Regions from separate parts of the Priestia sp. TGN 0903 genome, predicted to be linked through region 4. Evidence: riboswitches for the same ligand, from Rfam matches in the RefSeq annotation. Region 4 holds a riboswitch; each other region holds the start of a gene.

Region 1 (4,212 bases), on a different contig from region 4:
AGTCTATTACGAGGCTACTTTCAAGGTAACCAGTCTATGGGACCGTCCGCGCTAAGTACAATTATTGAACAAATAGTGCGAGTGTTGTTCATTTTAGTAGGAGCATACGCTGTTATTCACCTTTTTCATAGCACAATGACAAAAGCTGTTGGAATCGGTACGTTTGGAGCGTTTATTGGAGGCGTAGGGGGAATTGGGATTCTTGGAGCGGTTTATTTGAAGCGCAAGCGGTTGATTATAAAAGAAGTGAACAGCGGAAAGAATAATAAATTCGTTCCGTTCTCTTTAATGTTCAAAGAGCTTGTGACGTACGCTGTTCCGTTTGTATTAGTTGGTTTAGCTATTCCTATCTATCAAAATATTGATACGTTTACGATTAACATGCTTTTTCAATCAATAGGATATGGACAAGCTAAGGCTGAAACGATTAACTCCGTCATTGGATTAGCGCAAATTTTGGTGATGGTGCCGGTATCGTTAGCGACTGCCTTCAGCATGTCGCTAATTCCGGGCATTACATCTTCTTTTGTGCAAAGAAATTTACGGGAAGTAAAAGGAAAGATTACAAAAACGCTGCAGCTGCTGTTGTTTTTTACTCTTCCTGCTGCGGTAGGGCTTTGTTTATTGGGTAAGCCGGTATATATGATGATTTTTGGAGCGAAAAACAGTCCTGAAATCGGTGGAGTTGTTTTACAATGGTATGCGCCTGCTGCGATTCTTTTTGCTCTTTTTACCGTAACAGCCGCAATTCTCCAAGGAATTAATCAACAAAAGAAGCTAATTTTAGGCTTGGGCTTAGGAATTGTTGTGAAGATAGTATTAAACGTACTGTTGGTTTCAAGCTTAAAAGAAATTGGACCGGTTGTCGCGACTTACGGAGGGTATGGTGTATCGGTTATATATAACTTCTATTTAATTGAAAAATCTATTTCTTACCGAGTTCAATCACTGGGACAAGCTGCGTTGACACCTGTTTTATTAGTAAGTGTGATGTCAGCCGCTGTGATTATCGGCAATTATACTTCTCACTATTTTTTAGAAAATAAGCTGTCTGCATCTTCACTTGCGATTAGCACATCTTGTATTTCAATTGCTTTAGGTGCTGCTGTGTATCTAGGGCTTGGCGTAAAAACAAGTTTAGGGCAATCTGTTGTATTAAATAGAAGAAAAAGAATGTAAATGTAAAGGAGAGAAAGGTGTGTCAAAACGATTTTTACTAACCGTAGCGGCTGGAGGATGTATCATAATTTTCGGCGCGCTGCTGCTATTAAATTGGGAAAGAGTGTTTGGAGACTACCGTCCCATTCAAACGGCAAAAGCTGTTTTCAAATTAGAAGTGGGAAGTCAAGGTGTAGCAGAGACTACGGATTCAGATGATGCTCTTTACTATATGGTGAAAAAAGGACATTTAGATGAATATATTCAACTGATGAATGAAAAAGGCTATGTGTTAAAAGAGAAAGATATTGATCATAACCGACTTGTTTTTAACGATGGGCAAGAGGATGAGCAAATTTACTACAAGCGCTTTGCAAGGAAGTATACGATGATTGATGGAGAAGGGTAAAGGCCTTCACTTAGAATTACTACATACTAAAATCATTAAAAGAAAACACCACCTTGCGAATAAAAGGTGGTGTTTTTTTGTTAGATTATCTCATCTTAGTTTTGCTCTTGCTACCCCTGTTACGACCATACTCGTAATAAAAATAACTACGATTCCAATGTTGGTCGGGGTATCAAAAAATATTTTTGAAACGGCTAAAGCGATAATAAGCCCAATGGCTATGCCAGATAATTCTTTCATTAATTTCAACATTAACACCTCTTAACAATATCGCTAAGGAAAAGTCTAACATTATTGGTAAAGTGGTTTCAATTAATAACACATTAACCGAAGAAGCATAATAGAATTTATTTGCTACCACTAAATCCTTTCGACAGTCAACAAATTCAGTATAAGCGCTTTGTGAAGAAGTATAGAATGATTCAAGAAATGAGGTAAAGGCTTTAACTTCTATTTTAGTAGACTAAAACCATATAATCCTATCTGTTTTTAAAGTTTTTTTGTATGAAAAAGAAAAATAATATTGACAATTATTAAAAAACTATTAATATTGACTATATTACATAAAACAAATAGCTATTGTTTTCCTTATCAAGAGAGGTGGAGGGACTGGCCCTGTGAAACCCGGCAACCGCTGTCTATGACAGAATGGTGCCAAATCCTTAAGAACAGTATGTTCTTGAAGATGAGGAAGAGACGTTTGGTTAACGAGCTCTTCCTTTATATAAAGGAAGAGCTTTTTTTATATTATAGGGGGAGTAAGTTAAATGAAGAGATTTCTTATTTTAGCAGTTGCGCTTGTACTACTCGTAACTGGCTGTCAGTCAAAAAGCACAAAAAGCAGTGGAAGTGAAGAGAAAGGAAAGAAGCGAATTGCTCTTGTTTTGCCTGAAAAGATTGGGGTTAACCCGTTTTTTCAGCAAATGGATGAGGGAGCAAAACGAGCTGGGAAGAAGTATAACATTGATGTAAAGACAATTGAATCTACAGATCAAGCAGCCATTGAAAGTAATTTGCGTGCTGCCGTAGCAGAAAATTATGACTTGATTATTACATCTTCTTTTGAATCCGAAGATGCGTTGAAAAAAGTAGCTCAAGAAAATCCGCAGCGTCAATTTGCGATTATTGATACAGTGGTTGATTTACCAAATGTAAGAAGCGTTGTATTCCGTGAACAAGAAGCTTCATATTTATTAGGAGCAGCCGCAGGATTGATTACGAAAACGAATAAAGTAGGAATGGTTGCAGCTGATGATATTCCATTATTAAAAAAATGGACGGTAAGCTTTAAAGAAGGACTAGAATCAACAAATCCAAAAGCAGAGTTTTTAGTAAACTATGTTGGAAGCTTCTCTGATCCAGCTAAAGCAAAAGAACTTGCTATTTTACAGGCTTCAAAAGGCGCTGATTTTATCGCTGGAGCATCAGCTGTAGGCGACTTGGGTGTATTTGAAGCAGCAAAAGAAAAAGGTTTTTATACGGCAGGCCAAGATATTGACCGTACGGAAGTAGATCCTGAGCATATCATTTTATCGCAGTTAAAAGGATCTGATGCGGCTGCTTATGAAACGGTAGAAGCACTAGCAAATGACAAATTTAAATCGGGCGTAGTGACATACGGCTTAAAAGAAAAAGGTGTTGGGTTAACGTATGTGACTCAAGACAGCAAGACACCTCTTAATGACTTTGTAGGACAAGATGTAATTGATCAATTAAAAGAAATTAAAGATTCGATTATTGATGGAAAAACAGTGGTAAAAGATCCGTTAGCAAAGTGAGTTGAGAAGAGAAGTCGAGTAAGGCTGGCTTCTCTTTCTTATTTTTGAAAAAAACCTAAAGGGAAAGGAGCAATGAATGGAATGAGTGAGCTGTTGCAGTTAACGAATTTGACGAAGAAATACGGTTCATTTTTAGCAAACGATAACGTGTCTTTTACGCTGAAAAAAGGGGAGGTTCACGCGCTGGTCGGAGAAAACGGTGCTGGTAAAACAACGTTGATGAGGATGCTTTACGGAATGGAAAAGCCGAGTTCAGGAAGTGTTCAGCTGCACGGGAAACCTGTTTCGTTTTCATCTCCTGCGGATGCGATTAAAAACGGAATAGGCATGGTGCATCAGCATTTTATGGTTTTTCCTCATTTTTCAGTGGCTGAAAATATTGTCTTGGGGCATGAGCCAAAGAAAGGTCTCTTTTTCAACAGAAAGCAGGCGAAAGCAGATGTACAGCAATTAACCCAAACTTATCAAATTTCAGTGGATGTTCATAAAAAAGTAAAGCATTGCTCAATTGGGGAACAGCAAAAGATTGAAATTTTAAAAGTGCTGTATCAAGGAGCAGAAATTATTATTTTAGACGAGCCTACCGCCGTTCTTACTCCTCATGAAGTAAAGGAACTATTAAAAACAATCCGGTTTTTGGCTTCTCAAGGAAAAAGCATCATTATTATTACACATAAGCTGCAAGAAGTGATGGAAGTAGCGGACCGAATTACAGTTCTTCGAAATGGTAAAGTAGCCGGCGTCACAAGTAAAGAAGATACCAATGCTCACCATTTAGCGAGACTAATGGTAGGGAGAGAATTAAAAGAGCGTCCTGCAAGAGTGCCATCACAAAGCACTTCTCATTTAAGCGTACAAAATCTCTTT
Region 2 (4,212 bases), on a different contig from region 4:
TATCGCCATTTGCTGCAATGCGGTCAGCACCTACAATGATCCCATTAATTCCTTTTGTTTTAATGGTATGAGCAGCCATATTATCCGTAATCAGCGTAACGTCTACTCCCGACTGCTGAAGTTCCCATGCTGTTAAGCGAGAACCTTGAAGAACGGGTCTTGTTTCACAAGCAAATACTTCAAGCGGAATATCGCGCTGCTTAGACAAGTGAAAAGGTGCTAATGCTGTTCCATAATAAGCTGTAGCAATTGAACCAGCATTACATATTGTCATGATTTTATCTTTCTTTTTAAATAAAGAAAGGGCATGATCTCCAATTCGGTAGCACGTTTCTTCATCTTCTACTTGAATTTGAATCGCTTCATGAACAACTTTTGTTTTAGCTTCATTAACGGACGAAGCGGATTCAGCGCTTTTCGCTACGCGGTCCAATGCCCAAAATAAATTGACGGCAGTCGGGCGTGAACTAGCTAAATACTGTTGATCTAGAGCTAGCTTTTTGTTAAATTCCTTGACTGAATCCGTGTCATAGCTAAGCGCAGAAAGAGCAAGACCAAAAGCCGCCGTAATGCCAATTGCAGGGGCTCCGCGTACTTTCAAGGTAGTGATAGCATCCCATACGTCTTTAATGGTTTGCAGCTTAATATATTCAACTTTGCCAGGAAGCTGCTGCTGATCTAATAAAGTAATATATGATTCATTCCATTCCACTGAGCGCGGAAGTGATAGTGTATTTGTCATGCTGATACCGATCCTTTCATTGTGTACATTATTCGTTATCGAAGTAAATGTTCAAATTCATTTGGTGAAACGTCTTGTTGGTGCAGAAGTAAATAGCGTCCAATTTTTAACGCAGTACGTTTAGCGTTAATTTTTCTTTCCTCTGAAGAAATTTCGTCTAAGTCCGCCACGTGAGCTAAGCCAATCGTACGTCGAATGATTTCACACCCTGCATATCCAACAGCATCTTGCCACGTTTGCGTTAAAATTTCATGTAACAAGCGCTCATCTTTAGCGAAAGGTTCAGTGTTTTCAGAATGCCAAAGCGCAGTAAAGGTATCTTTAAATACGTTCCATGTGTTCGTAATGTGTGCAAATAACGGTTCGCGATCTGTTTTTCGAGAAAGAGCATTTAAAAATAAATTTGCAACAAATTGGCCTAAATCGAATCCAAACGGACCGTAAAAAGCAAACTCTGGATCAATCACTTTCGTTTCTTGACTGCTAGCAAATATGCTTCCTGTATGTAAATCACCGTGAATTAGCGTTTGGGCATTTGTTAAAAATTTATATTTTAATTTTGCTGCTTGTAACTTTACATCTCCATCGTTCCACAATTCTTCTACATCAGGACGCAGCGCTTTTTCAAATTCATTTGTATCGATATCAAAAAAAGGATCTGTAAAAACTAAATCTTCCGTAATATTGCATAAGTCCGGATTGCTGTACTTGACGACTTCTTCTTTTTTATCCTGAGGCTTTAAGGCAAAATCCGACGTTTTGAACGCAATATGTCCTAGAAAAGAACCGATATGCTGTGAAAGCAGGGGATAACTTTCTCCTTGAATAAGTCCGGCGCGGGAAATCGTTAAATGAGACAGATCTTCCATGACCGTAACAGCAAGCGTTTCATCGTGGTAATACACAGCTGGTACGAGTTCAGGGGTAAATGCACCGAATTGCTTGAGCGCATTGCTTTCAATCGTGGCACGGTTCAAGGATAGAGGCCAGCTCTCGCCTACAACTTTTGCATAAGGAAGTGCTTGTTTGACGATAATGGATTTATTCGTTTGATCATTTATGATGTGAAAGACGAGATTTAAGTTGCCATCACCGATTTCACGGGCAGTCAGTGCTTCTGTGGCATCAAAGAGACCTAGCTTTTTCACAAGTTTGATTGCTGAAATTTCTGTTAAAGGCTGATACTTCTCTGTTTTTGTTGTTGACATTAGAATCCCTCCATAGTTTATTAAACTGATTTGTTTACTAAGTTAATAGGTTTAAGAATGTATGGAGGCTTTTATAATTTTAGAAAATATAAAAGCCTCTTTCGTTGGAAAGAGGCTTGATTGTAGTGTTCAAACCTCTTATCTGCCAGAAAGAATTACTTTCTGTTGGAATTAGCACCGTGCCTTTGTAAAAACATGTTTTACGGGTGTGATCCATCTTAGGATGGAATGACGGTCGGTTGCTGGGCTTCACAGGGCCAAATCCCTCAGCCAACTCTTGATAAGAGTACGATTACTTATTCAATTTTGATTTGTTTGAAAATTTTATGTTATCTGGTGAAAATCGTATCATGCAAAAAAACGGCTGTCAATACATAATTAATAAAATTCTGTGCGGCGATCTGTAAAGACAGGAATTTGTTTACGAATTTCTTTTACAAGTTCCAGGTTAACGTCGGCACTTAAAAGTTCTTCGCTATCGCCAGCTTCAGCGATTATTTCTCCCCACGGATCGATGACTAAGGAATGTCCGGCAAATGTGTTATTAGGATCTTGGCCTACACGATTACACGCGATTACATAGCATTGATTTTCGATTGCGCGGCTAATGAGCAGTGCTTTCCAATGGGCAAGTCTTGGAGCCGGCCACTGAGCAACAACAAATAAGACTTCTGCTCCGCTGCTAGTATGCACGCGAATCCATTCTGGAAAACGAATATCGTAACAAATAACTCCTGCGCATAAAGACTGTTCAAGTGTAAAAAGATTTTTTGCTGTTCCTGCTTCTAGATAGAGGTGCTCATCCATTAATTTAAATAAGTGCAGCTTACTGTATTGTGATACTTCACGACCTTTTCGGTCAAAAATATACATCGTATTTGTGACGCCTTGCTCTGTTTTTTTCGCGATCGAACCTGCCACAATATTTACTTCGTTCGTTTTAGCAAATTGAGAGATTAATTGCTTGGCTTGCTGTCCTTCATCATCGGCAATTTCGTCTAGCCGCGTCAAATCATAAGCTGTATCCCATAGCTCAGGAAGCACAAGGATGTCAGGGTTTTCTTTTAGAGCTTCCGTCATTTTTTGTTGAATATATTTTCGGTTTTTAGTTGGGTTTCCAAACGCAATATCAAGCTGCAAACACGTGATTTTTACACTCACTTTATCATCCGTCCTTTTTTTAGTAGTTGAAAAAAATGACTTTACAAGTTGAGTATTACAATATATTATTTGTGACTAGAATTTCAAGAATTTTTTGAGAAGGTGTGCGATGATGAAACAATTTGAGCAATCGGAACTATTAAAAAGTTTACCAAAACAATTTTTTGCATCACTTGTGGGCAAGGTAGGAAAAGTAATGGCCCAAGGGCACGACGTTATTAACTTAGGGCAGGGAAATCCTGATCAGCCTACTCCTTCACATATTGTAGAAACACTCCAAAAAGCAAGTGCTAATCCTATGCATCATAAATATTCTCCATTTCGGGGGCACCAGTTTTTAAAAGAGGCCGTTGCGACTTTTTATAAACGAGAATATGGCGTTGATGTGGATCCTGAAAAAGAAGTAGCTATTTTATTTGGCGGAAAGGGTGGACTTGTTGAAATCCCGCAGTGCTTGTTAAATCCTGGAGATACGGTGCTGGTTCCGGATCCTGGATATCCTGATTACTGGTCTGGAGTAGAGCTTGCAAAAGCAAAGATGGAAGTGATGCCGCTCACGGCTGAAAATCATTTTCTGCCCGTATACGAAGAGATAGGTGAACGTGCTAAAGAACAGGCAAAGCTCATGTTTTTAAACTATCCGAATAATCCTACCGGTGCAGTGGCAACGGCAGAATTTTTTGAAGACACCGTGGCGTTTGCTGCCAAGCACGATATTTGTGTGGTACACGACTTTGCCTACGGAGCCATTGGATTTGATGGTAAAAAGCCAATCAGCTTTTTACAGACTCCTGGTGCAAAAGAGACGGGAATTGAAATTTATACTCTTTCTAAAACGTATAACATGGCGGGATGGCGAGTTGGATTTGCTGTAGGAAATGAAAGTGTAGTAGAAGCTATTAATCTTCTTCAAGATCATATGTATGTCAGCCTCTTTGGGGCGGTTCAAGAGGCAGCAGCGGCAGCTCTGTTAGAATCTCAACAATGTGTGAATGATTTAGTTAAGCGCTATGAATCTAGACGCAATACCTTTATTCAAGGGCTTCAAGAAATTGGTTGGGACGTTACATCTCCAGCGGGTTCCTTTTTTGCATGGCTAAA
Region 3 (4,212 bases), on a different contig from region 4:
TGGCTTTTGGACGTTTCAATGGAAATCACGTCGGCATCAAGCGCTTTGATCGCATCAATAATCTCTTCGAATTCCGAATAGCACATATGCGTGTGAATTTGCGTCTCGTTTTGCACCGATACTGTGGCTAATTTGAACGCGTACACCGCGGCGTTCAAGTAGCTTTCCCAGTTTTCTCGTTTTAACGGCAGTCCTTCACGCAGCGCCGGTTCATCTACTTGAATCATTGAGATGCCCTGACTTTCAAGTGCTTCCACTTCTTTTCTAAGAGCAAGCGCAATTTGATTTGCCACGTCGTAGCGCGGGATATCATCACGCACAAATGACCAGTTTAAAATCGTAATCGGCCCCGTCAGCATTCCTTTAACAGGCTTATTGGTTAGAGACTGTGCGTAGACCGTTTCTTTGATCGTCATCGCCTGCTCGTACGAGACATCTCCGTAAATAAGCGGCGGCTTCACGCAGCGAGAACCGTATGATTGCACCCAGCCAAACTTCGTAAACTGAAAACCTCCTAATTTTTCACCGAAGTATTCAACCATGTCCGTGCGCTCAAACTCTCCGTGCACAAGGACATCTAAGCCGATGTCTTCTTGAATTTCAATCCATTTTTTGATTTCAGCGTTAATGTACGCTTCATATGCTTCATCGCTTAACTCTCCTTTACGCCACTTCAGACGCTCTTTTCGCACTTCTTTTGTTTGCGGAAAGCTTCCAATTGTTGTCGTTGGAAGAAGCGGCAGTTGAAACGCTTCTTGCTGAACGCGTTGACGTACGTCAAACGACGCTTGGCGCTGTGCTTTATAGCTGTGCAGCTGCTTCAGCTCTTTTTGCACGTCTTGATGGTTTCGAAAAGATGATCCATTTAATGCTTGAATCGCCTGTTTACTTTCACTTATTTCTTTTTCTATTGCTTCTTTTCCTTGCTGCACCGCTTTTGTTAAAAGCGTGATTTCCTTTAGCTTTTCATCTGCAAAAGACAGCGCGTTTTTTAGAATTGGCTCAATGGTTTTTTCGCTTTTCACCGTGACAGGAACATGTAATAAACTTGATGAAGGCTGCAGAATCAAACGGTCTTTTGATACGGCTTCTTCAATTTCACTGATTGTTAAAAGCTGTTCGTCCAAGTTTTCACGCCAAATGTTTCGTCCGTCAATCACTCCTGCTGCCAGCACTTTATCAGTTGGAAAACCATATTTATTAAGCGCCGTGAGATTTTCGCCTCGGTCATGTACAAAATCCAATCCAATTCCGTGAACAGGAAGAGCAACTACTTCTTTATAGTAATCTACGCTGTCAAAATACGTCTGCAAAATGACTTTTACATTCGGTGCCGCTTTTTTCAAAGCTTCATAGACTTCTTTATACAGTGCCAGGTCTTCTTTTGATAGCGTTGTAGCTAAAACCGGCTCATCTATTTGTACCCACTCCACGCCTTCTGCCTGCAGCTCCGCTAAGATTGTTGCATAAAGAGGAACAAATTGTTCAACTACTTTTTTAAACTCACTTTTTTTATATCCTTTTGACAGCTTCACAAATGTTACTGGACCTAAAATAACGGGTTTGCCTTTGATATTCAGCTTTTGTTTTGCTTCTTTGTAAAATTGAAGCGGGCGATTTTCTACAAGTGCTGGCGTACATTCCTCAAGCTCGGGTACAATGTAGTGATAATTTGTGTTAAACCATTTTGTCATCGTAGAGGCTACCGCACCTTTTGTTCCTCGGGCGATGTCAAAATACGTTTCAAGGGATACCGGGCCTCCGCTATATTCAAAGCGCTTTGGCACCAAACCAAACATAGCGGCTGTATCTAACACGTGATCGTATAAGCTAAAATCGCCGACTGGAATTAATTCAATTCCTGCGTCACGCTGTTTTTTCAGATGCCCAAGACGAAGAGCTTCAATTTCCTGAAGAAAGATATCTTTCTCTAGCTTTCCTGCCCAAAACTGCTCAAGCGCTTTTTTCCATTCTCGTTTTTCACCAATTCTTGGATAACCTACATTTGAACTTTTTACACTGCTCATTTTTTCCACTCCCTATATATTTTTTTATCGCTAAACTAAAAAATCTCCCTTTTCGAAATGAAAAGAGAGATGATACGCATACTTAACTAAAGTTGAGATAGCCTGTTTTTCTCAACACGTATTCCTCACTCCTCTCTATATCCCGTAGAGCTTAAGTGCATACAACAGGCAGGTCTCCTGACTTAGGTTCATCGCTTCCTATCCCTTCCCATTTCAACATGAAACAGTGGTTAATAAGTTGCTCCCCATTACAGTGGCGGGACCGCGCCGGCTTTTCACCGGTCTTCCCTTTTAAGCTGCGTACATTCGTTACACAGCACCTGATGCATTTCTATGAAATTGTTCATTCAAAACACCTTTACATAAAATAAAAAGCCTCTCTATCATGAATAGAGAGGCATAGTATCTATGAAATCCTCTCTTATTTTTCAAAGCTGTACGCTTTGCAGGATGTAGCACCTTTTTAACAAGATTGTTAAATGGTTGCCGGGCTTCACAGGGCCAGTCCCTCCGCCTCTCTCAATAAGAGTTTTAATTGTTTATAATATTTTGAATGTAGAGTCATCTTAACACCTTACATTTATGTTGTCAAAAGAAATTTCAAAAAAATTAGTTTTCAGGAGGCGTTGACGCTAATTTTTGCCTTAATAATTTGTAATCATCTTTTCGATGTGTTTCGATCAAGTCTTTTGCTCCTTGATGATACCCTGAAGAATAGATGTACTCTACCGCCGTTTCGATAAGCATTCTCTTTTCTTCCGCACATTCTCGGTCCATTAGGGGGAACAGTCTACCTAAAAGGTCATTTAAATCTTCCTTAATAAAACGATTGAGTCCTTCTTGCATCTTTTCGTTTGCCATGATAGCTCCTCCATTTGCTGTGTATGTTCTAAGTTTCTATAAACAGGCATTTCACTGTGAATGTTAAGATAAAGTTAAGTCATTAAACAGTATATCAAGTGAATATTTTTCTTCAATTACATATGTAATACAAATATATGACAAATATAGAGAATATATCATCATTCACTATCTATTATAACGCTTGACTGGGCCTTCTGCTACAAGGTTTCGTACGGTTTTCCAAAAGAGGTTGAGACATAACCAAGTGAATCCAATCTAAAGGCAAATGGGATACATGAGCTGAATCGCTTGTGACACCGCAGTTGATTTCCGTACAAGACTTCGCTTTCCGCGGGCGGTCGCTGAGCCTCCTCGTCGCATAAGCTCCTGTGGGGTCTCACGTGTTCCGCTTTTCCCGCAGGAGTCTTCGTCTTGTGCTCCAATCACCTGCTAGAAAGACCTATACACATGAAATCTACGTTTACCCTAATAAAAAAATGAACCACTAATCAAGATGCTTGATTAGTGGTTCATTTTTCATTTCGCCTAAAACCCTTTTTTCCCAGCCTCTTTTTTTTGAACCTAGCTTTCTACTTTCATGTTTTTACAAACAACTTCTTCGAGGTCGTCCAAAATCCTTCCAAAGAAGAGGTCCTAAAATGTCGTACCGGCTAACAAAAAACTCCGTAAGATTATAATTATTTAAAATTAAAGGCGGTTCAAAATCAAGGGGAGCACCCGCGCCTCCTGATAATACAAAATCAGTACCTCTTCCAAGCGTAAACGACCCGTTTCTGTTTTTTCTAATAAACTGCTCGTCATACGCATGCACGTGGCTGACTAACACTTTTTTCACGCGATGTTCTTGAATTAAATCAAAAAATTCTTGACTTTGAGGAGTCGTTACAGGAAAACCTCCCAGGTCTGACCACCGGCCAATATTTGGCTGCGCATGCATGGCTACAACGGTATTACGAGGAGCATCCTCTAGCTGCTGCTCTAAATAATTCAGCTCTCTATCTGTAAATCCATATATTTTATTCTTGGGACTGATGATATTATTTAATGCGATGCACCGGAAGTTAAAGACAGGAATATCAATGACCCAGTGCACTTTTCCGATAGTGGCTCTGAAGTTTTCGAGGTTGCTTTCTTCAAGGTTTAATTCATCATGATTCCCTACGCATACAAACACGGGAATGTTTGGTGCTATTTTTTCGACAACTTTAACAAAGTGCTCCAAATACCTCTTTTCTCCTGTATACACGGTGTCTCCCCCATGAATAATGAACAGCGGATTCAATTCCACCGCCTTTTTTAACACAAGCTCAAATTCACCGCT
Region 4 (4,212 bases):
TAGCGTAAAGCGCGAGGTTGCAAAAACGCTTCTAGAAGTAGAGAAGTTCACAGTTTAAGGAAAAAGGAGCTCGTTTTGCGAGCTCCTTTTTGTTTAAGAAGCCTCTATCTAGGTAAATGATAAAGGATGTGTTAAAATACGAAAAAAGCTTAAAATAAAGGGTGGTTGACGAAATGTCATTATTTTTTTATTCATATCCAAAGTGCGGTACGTGCCGAAAAGCAAAGAAGTGGCTCGATGATAACGGAGTAGCATATGAAGAAATTCATATTGTAGAAAATCCGCCAACAAAAGAGCAGCTGCAAGCTTACTATCAGAACAGCGGCCTAGAATTAAAAAAATTCTTTAATACAAGCGGTAAAAAATATCGCGAGTTAGGTCTTAAAGATAAAGTAAGCAGTGCGAGTGAAGACGAACTTCTGTCTATTCTTGCGTCAGATGGCATGTTAATTAAGCGTCCGCTGCTAACAGATGGACAAAAAGTAACGCTTGGTTTCAAAGAAGAGCAGTTTGAGGACGTGTGGAAGTAAGTTTTCAAATAGAAAATTTTTACCTTTTACGTTACACTGTTAATAGGAAGTTATTTTAGGTTGTAGAAAGTGTTCTCCACGTTGAAGGCGCTTTTTATATAAACAAATTACGATACATATTTTGGAGGGATTAAGATGAGTACACCAAAAGATTTGCGTTATTCTGAAGAGCATGAATGGGTAAAAACAGAAGGAGACGTTGTCCGCGTAGGTATTACACATTTCGCTCAAGCTGAGCTTGGAGACATCGTATTCGTTGAACTGCCAGAAGTAGGAGCAACAGTAGAAGCTGACGAGCCGTTTGGTAGCGTTGAATCAGTAAAAACAGTTTCTGAGCTTTACGCACCAATTAGCGGTGAAGTTGTAGCAGTAAACGACAACTTAGGCGATAGTCCTGAACTTGTTAATGAATCTCCATACGAAGAAGCATGGATGATTACAATCAAACCATCTGATGCTTCTCAAGTAGACAAGCTGATGACAGCAGAGCAATACGAAGAAATGACAAACGAAGGATAATATTCCTCCATAAATTGTCTTTATGAAAAGTTTTTGACTGGACACTCTATTAGTAAACAAGCTAAAGGAGTGTCTTTTTATGTTTGAAAAACAAAAAATGGACGTTACAGATCGCGTTACAGCTAAATTTCATGACGGCGGTATGAAATTATACGTTGATAAGCAGCCAATTGGTGAAGTTAGCTACGGAACAAGCGGCAATGAATACCGCTTTGAAGAAGGATATTCGCAAGAAAATAATAAGTTCTATCAATACGCGGACGTACAAAAACAAGGTGAAACGCAAAAATATACAGACTGCGATGAAGAAGCAGGATGGTGCTAAACAGTGGCAACTGCCGCTGTTTTTCTTGTTTTATAGAGATAATATGGCCTAAACTGCCTTTTAAAAGAGTTCTTTCTTGCAAATTTCTTTTAAAAAACAGGTGAACTGTGATACATTAACGAATATTGTATAGCATAAAGAAATGATGTTACTATACAACTGACGATTATGGGTGATGAAAATGGGGCTAATTGAAATTGAAAAAGTAATTATTGTCGAAGGAAAGTCAGATAAAAAGCGTATTCAAGATATCATTCGAGAACCAATTGAAATTATTTGTACAAACGGTACGATTAGTTTATCAAAGCTGGATGAAATTATTGACTGTACGTTTAACAAAGAGGTATACATACTCGTTGACTCTGATGATTCAGGGAATAAGCTGAGAAAACAATTTAAACGAGAGCTTCCGGAAGCAGAGCATCTATATATTGATAAAATGTACCGAGAAGTTGCTGCCGCCCCTAGACATCACATAGCAACAGTATTGCTGAGTGCCAATATCGATGTTAATGCAGAATTTTTAACATAAAAGGAATGAGCAACATGCAAGAATGGAGCGAAAAACAGCTGGATGATCAGTTAAAAGAAGGAGAAAGAGCCTTTATCTTTTTCCATACGCCTTTTTGCGGGACATGTCAGCTGGCAAAAAAAATGTTAACCGTGGCAGAAGCGATGCTGCCGGATGTAACCATCGGAATGAGCAATTTAAATTATATGCCTTCAAAAGCAGAATTATTTTCTATTGAAAGCGTACCTTGTTTGATTGAAGTGGAAAATGGTGAAATGGTAAAAAAACTCTACGCGTTTCATTCCATCGAGCACGTACTCGAGGAGCTTCGATAATCAAACGTTTGTTTAAAATGAAGAAGTTGAAAGAGAGCGAACCGTTGGGGCTGTTGAAATCTTGGGATATTATCCCAAGAACAAAATCTGTTGACAGCCTATCTGACACATGCTAAAATCACACTCATGAATGTTCATAAATGAATGAATATTTCCTAAAAACAAAATAATTGTTGCGAACTCTTATCAAGAGAGGTGGAGGGACTGAGCCCTGTGAAACCCGGCAACCGTCAGACTAACTGAAATGGTGCCAATTCCTGCAAAGCTATGCGCTTTGAAAGATGAGAGAAAGGATTAAATATCGAGCCTTTCTGTCATGCGCAGAGAGGCTTTTTTAATGGGGAAAATTGTTTTACGGCTTTTTCATCCTATAGGGCAACCTAACATAATTAAGTTTTTATTAAAGAAGGTGAAGAAATATGATTACATTAACAGACGTTACAAAAATTTATCAGGCCAAAAGCGGTCAAGTAACAGCTGTTGATAATGTGAATCTAACCGTTAACCAAGGAGAAATTTACGGAATTATTGGTTATAGCGGAGCGGGGAAAAGTTCTTTGATTCGCTTGCTAAACGGATTAGAAACACCAACGACAGGAACGGTCGAAGTAGCAGGTAATGATATTGGAAAAATTAAAGGCGGAAAACTCAGAAAAGCTAGACAAGAAATTAGTATGGTATTTCAGCACTTTAATATCTTGTGGTCGCGTACGGTACGAGAAAATATTGCCTTTCCGTTAGAAATAGCAGGGATTTCAAAAGAAAAAAGAATGAAACGAGTAGACGAACTTATTAAGCTAGTCGGGCTTGAAGGGCGTGAAGATGCTTATCCATCACAGCTTAGCGGCGGACAAAAGCAGCGTGTTGGGATTGCTCGAGCGCTAGCGAACAATCCAAAAGTATTGCTTTGTGATGAAGCAACATCAGCGCTTGATCCTCAAACGACAGATTCTATTTTAGATCTGTTAGTAGATATTAATGAGAAGCTAGGGTTAACCATTGTATTGATTACTCATGAAATGCACGTCATTCGTAAAATTTGTCATCGAGTAGCCGTTATGGAAAATGGGGCAGTAGTAGAAGAAGGACAAGTGCTAGAAGTATTCAGAAAACCTAAGCAGCCGATTACAAAACGATTCGTTCAACAGATTTCTGAACCAGAGGAAACGTTTGAAACGATTGAACAAGTAAAAGAGCTGTATCCAAGCGGGCAAATTATTCAGCTGACGTTTGTTGGCGGAAAAGCAGAGCAACCGCTCATTACAACGATTTTAAAACAGTTTGATGTAACGATTAATATTTTGCAAGGAAAGATTTCTCATACACAAACAGGTTCATACGGGACGTTGTTCGTTCATTTAGACGGAGAATTAACAGAAGTTGAAAAAGTCATTGCATACATTCATGAGCAGCAGGTAGAAGTGGAGGTAATGACAAATGCTTGAGAAACTATTTCCAAACGTTATTTTAGATGATTTTATTCAAGCGACAAATGAAACACTATATATGACGGCTATTTCAGTTGTAGCCACATTTGTTCTAGGTATTTTATTGGGCTTGCTTTTATTTTTAACGTCCAAAGGACAGCTTTGGCAAAACAAACCTTTATATGCCATTGTGTCGGCGGTTGTAAATATCTTTCGTTCCATTCCATTCATTATTTTAATTGTTTTACTGATTCCATTTACCAAAGCATTGGTAGGAAGTATTTTAGGCGCTAATGCAGCGTTACCGGCTTTAATTGTTGGAGCAGCACCATTTTATGCGCGTCTTGTAGAAATTGGTCTGCGTGAAATTGATAAAGGTGTTATTGAAGCTGCTAAATCAATGGGAGCCACAACAAGCACTATTATCTTTAAAGTGCTGTTACCTGAATCGCTGCCAGCTTTGATTTCCGGTTTGACAGTAACAACCATTGCGTTAGTCGGCTATACGGCAATGGCGGGTGTGATTGGAGCTGGAGGTCTTGGAAACCTTGCATATTTAGAAGGA

The links. A riboswitch is a leader RNA that binds a small molecule or an ion and turns the genes downstream of it on or off. The one in region 4 is predicted to bind S-adenosylmethionine.
Region 1: linked by a shared signal. The riboswitch ahead of ACRPLY_RS09205 (BMP family lipoprotein) and the one ahead of ACRPLY_RS19790 (methionine ABC transporter ATP-binding protein) in region 4 are both predicted to bind S-adenosylmethionine.
Region 2: linked by a shared signal. The riboswitch ahead of mtnK (S-methyl-5-thioribose kinase) and the one ahead of ACRPLY_RS19790 (methionine ABC transporter ATP-binding protein) in region 4 are both predicted to bind S-adenosylmethionine.
Region 3: linked by a shared signal. The riboswitch ahead of metE (5-methyltetrahydropteroyltriglutamate--homocysteine S-methyltransferase) and the one ahead of ACRPLY_RS19790 (methionine ABC transporter ATP-binding protein) in region 4 are both predicted to bind S-adenosylmethionine.

Annotation. Positions count from the first base shown of each region.
Region 1 is NZ_JBOZGL010000002.1:536,809-541,020, forward strand. Features, by position in the region: gene ACRPLY_RS09190 (putative polysaccharide biosynthesis protein) at 1-1,179, shown strand, start outside; gene ACRPLY_RS09195 (hypothetical protein) at 1,199-1,567, shown strand; gene ACRPLY_RS09200 (hypothetical protein) at 1,658-1,819, opposite strand; SAM riboswitch class I at 2,153-2,259, shown strand; gene ACRPLY_RS09205 (BMP family lipoprotein) at 2,335-3,345, shown strand; gene ACRPLY_RS09210 (ABC transporter ATP-binding protein) at 3,427-4,212, shown strand, end outside.
Region 2 is NZ_JBOZGL010000004.1:155,778-159,989, reverse strand. Features, by position in the region: gene mtnA (S-methyl-5-thioribose-1-phosphate isomerase) at 1-742, opposite strand, end outside; gene mtnK (S-methyl-5-thioribose kinase) at 778-1,950, opposite strand; SAM riboswitch class I at 2,086-2,237, opposite strand; gene ACRPLY_RS15310 (carbon-nitrogen family hydrolase) at 2,329-3,111, opposite strand; gene ACRPLY_RS15305 (pyridoxal phosphate-dependent aminotransferase) at 3,224-4,212, shown strand, end outside.
Region 3 is NZ_JBOZGL010000002.1:768,146-772,357, reverse strand. Features, by position in the region: gene metE (5-methyltetrahydropteroyltriglutamate--homocysteine S-methyltransferase) at 1-2,027, opposite strand, end outside; cobalamin riboswitch at 2,178-2,366, opposite strand; SAM riboswitch class I at 2,446-2,556, opposite strand; gene ACRPLY_RS10500 (hypothetical protein) at 2,637-2,888, opposite strand; gene ACRPLY_RS10495 (hypothetical protein) at 3,147-3,317, opposite strand; gene ACRPLY_RS10490 (metallophosphoesterase family protein) at 3,475-4,212, opposite strand, start outside.
Region 4 is NZ_JBOZGL010000006.1:66,036-70,247, reverse strand. Features, by position in the region: gene ACRPLY_RS19820 (acyl-CoA dehydrogenase family protein) at 1-58, shown strand, start outside; gene ACRPLY_RS19815 (arsenate reductase family protein) at 174-530, shown strand; gene gcvH (glycine cleavage system protein GcvH) at 666-1,049, shown strand; gene ACRPLY_RS19805 (YusG family protein) at 1,129-1,374, shown strand; gene ACRPLY_RS19800 (toprim domain-containing protein) at 1,556-1,906, shown strand; gene ACRPLY_RS19795 (thioredoxin family protein) at 1,921-2,220, shown strand; SAM riboswitch class I at 2,401-2,508, shown strand; gene ACRPLY_RS19790 (methionine ABC transporter ATP-binding protein) at 2,640-3,665, shown strand; gene ACRPLY_RS19785 (methionine ABC transporter permease) at 3,658-4,212, shown strand, end outside.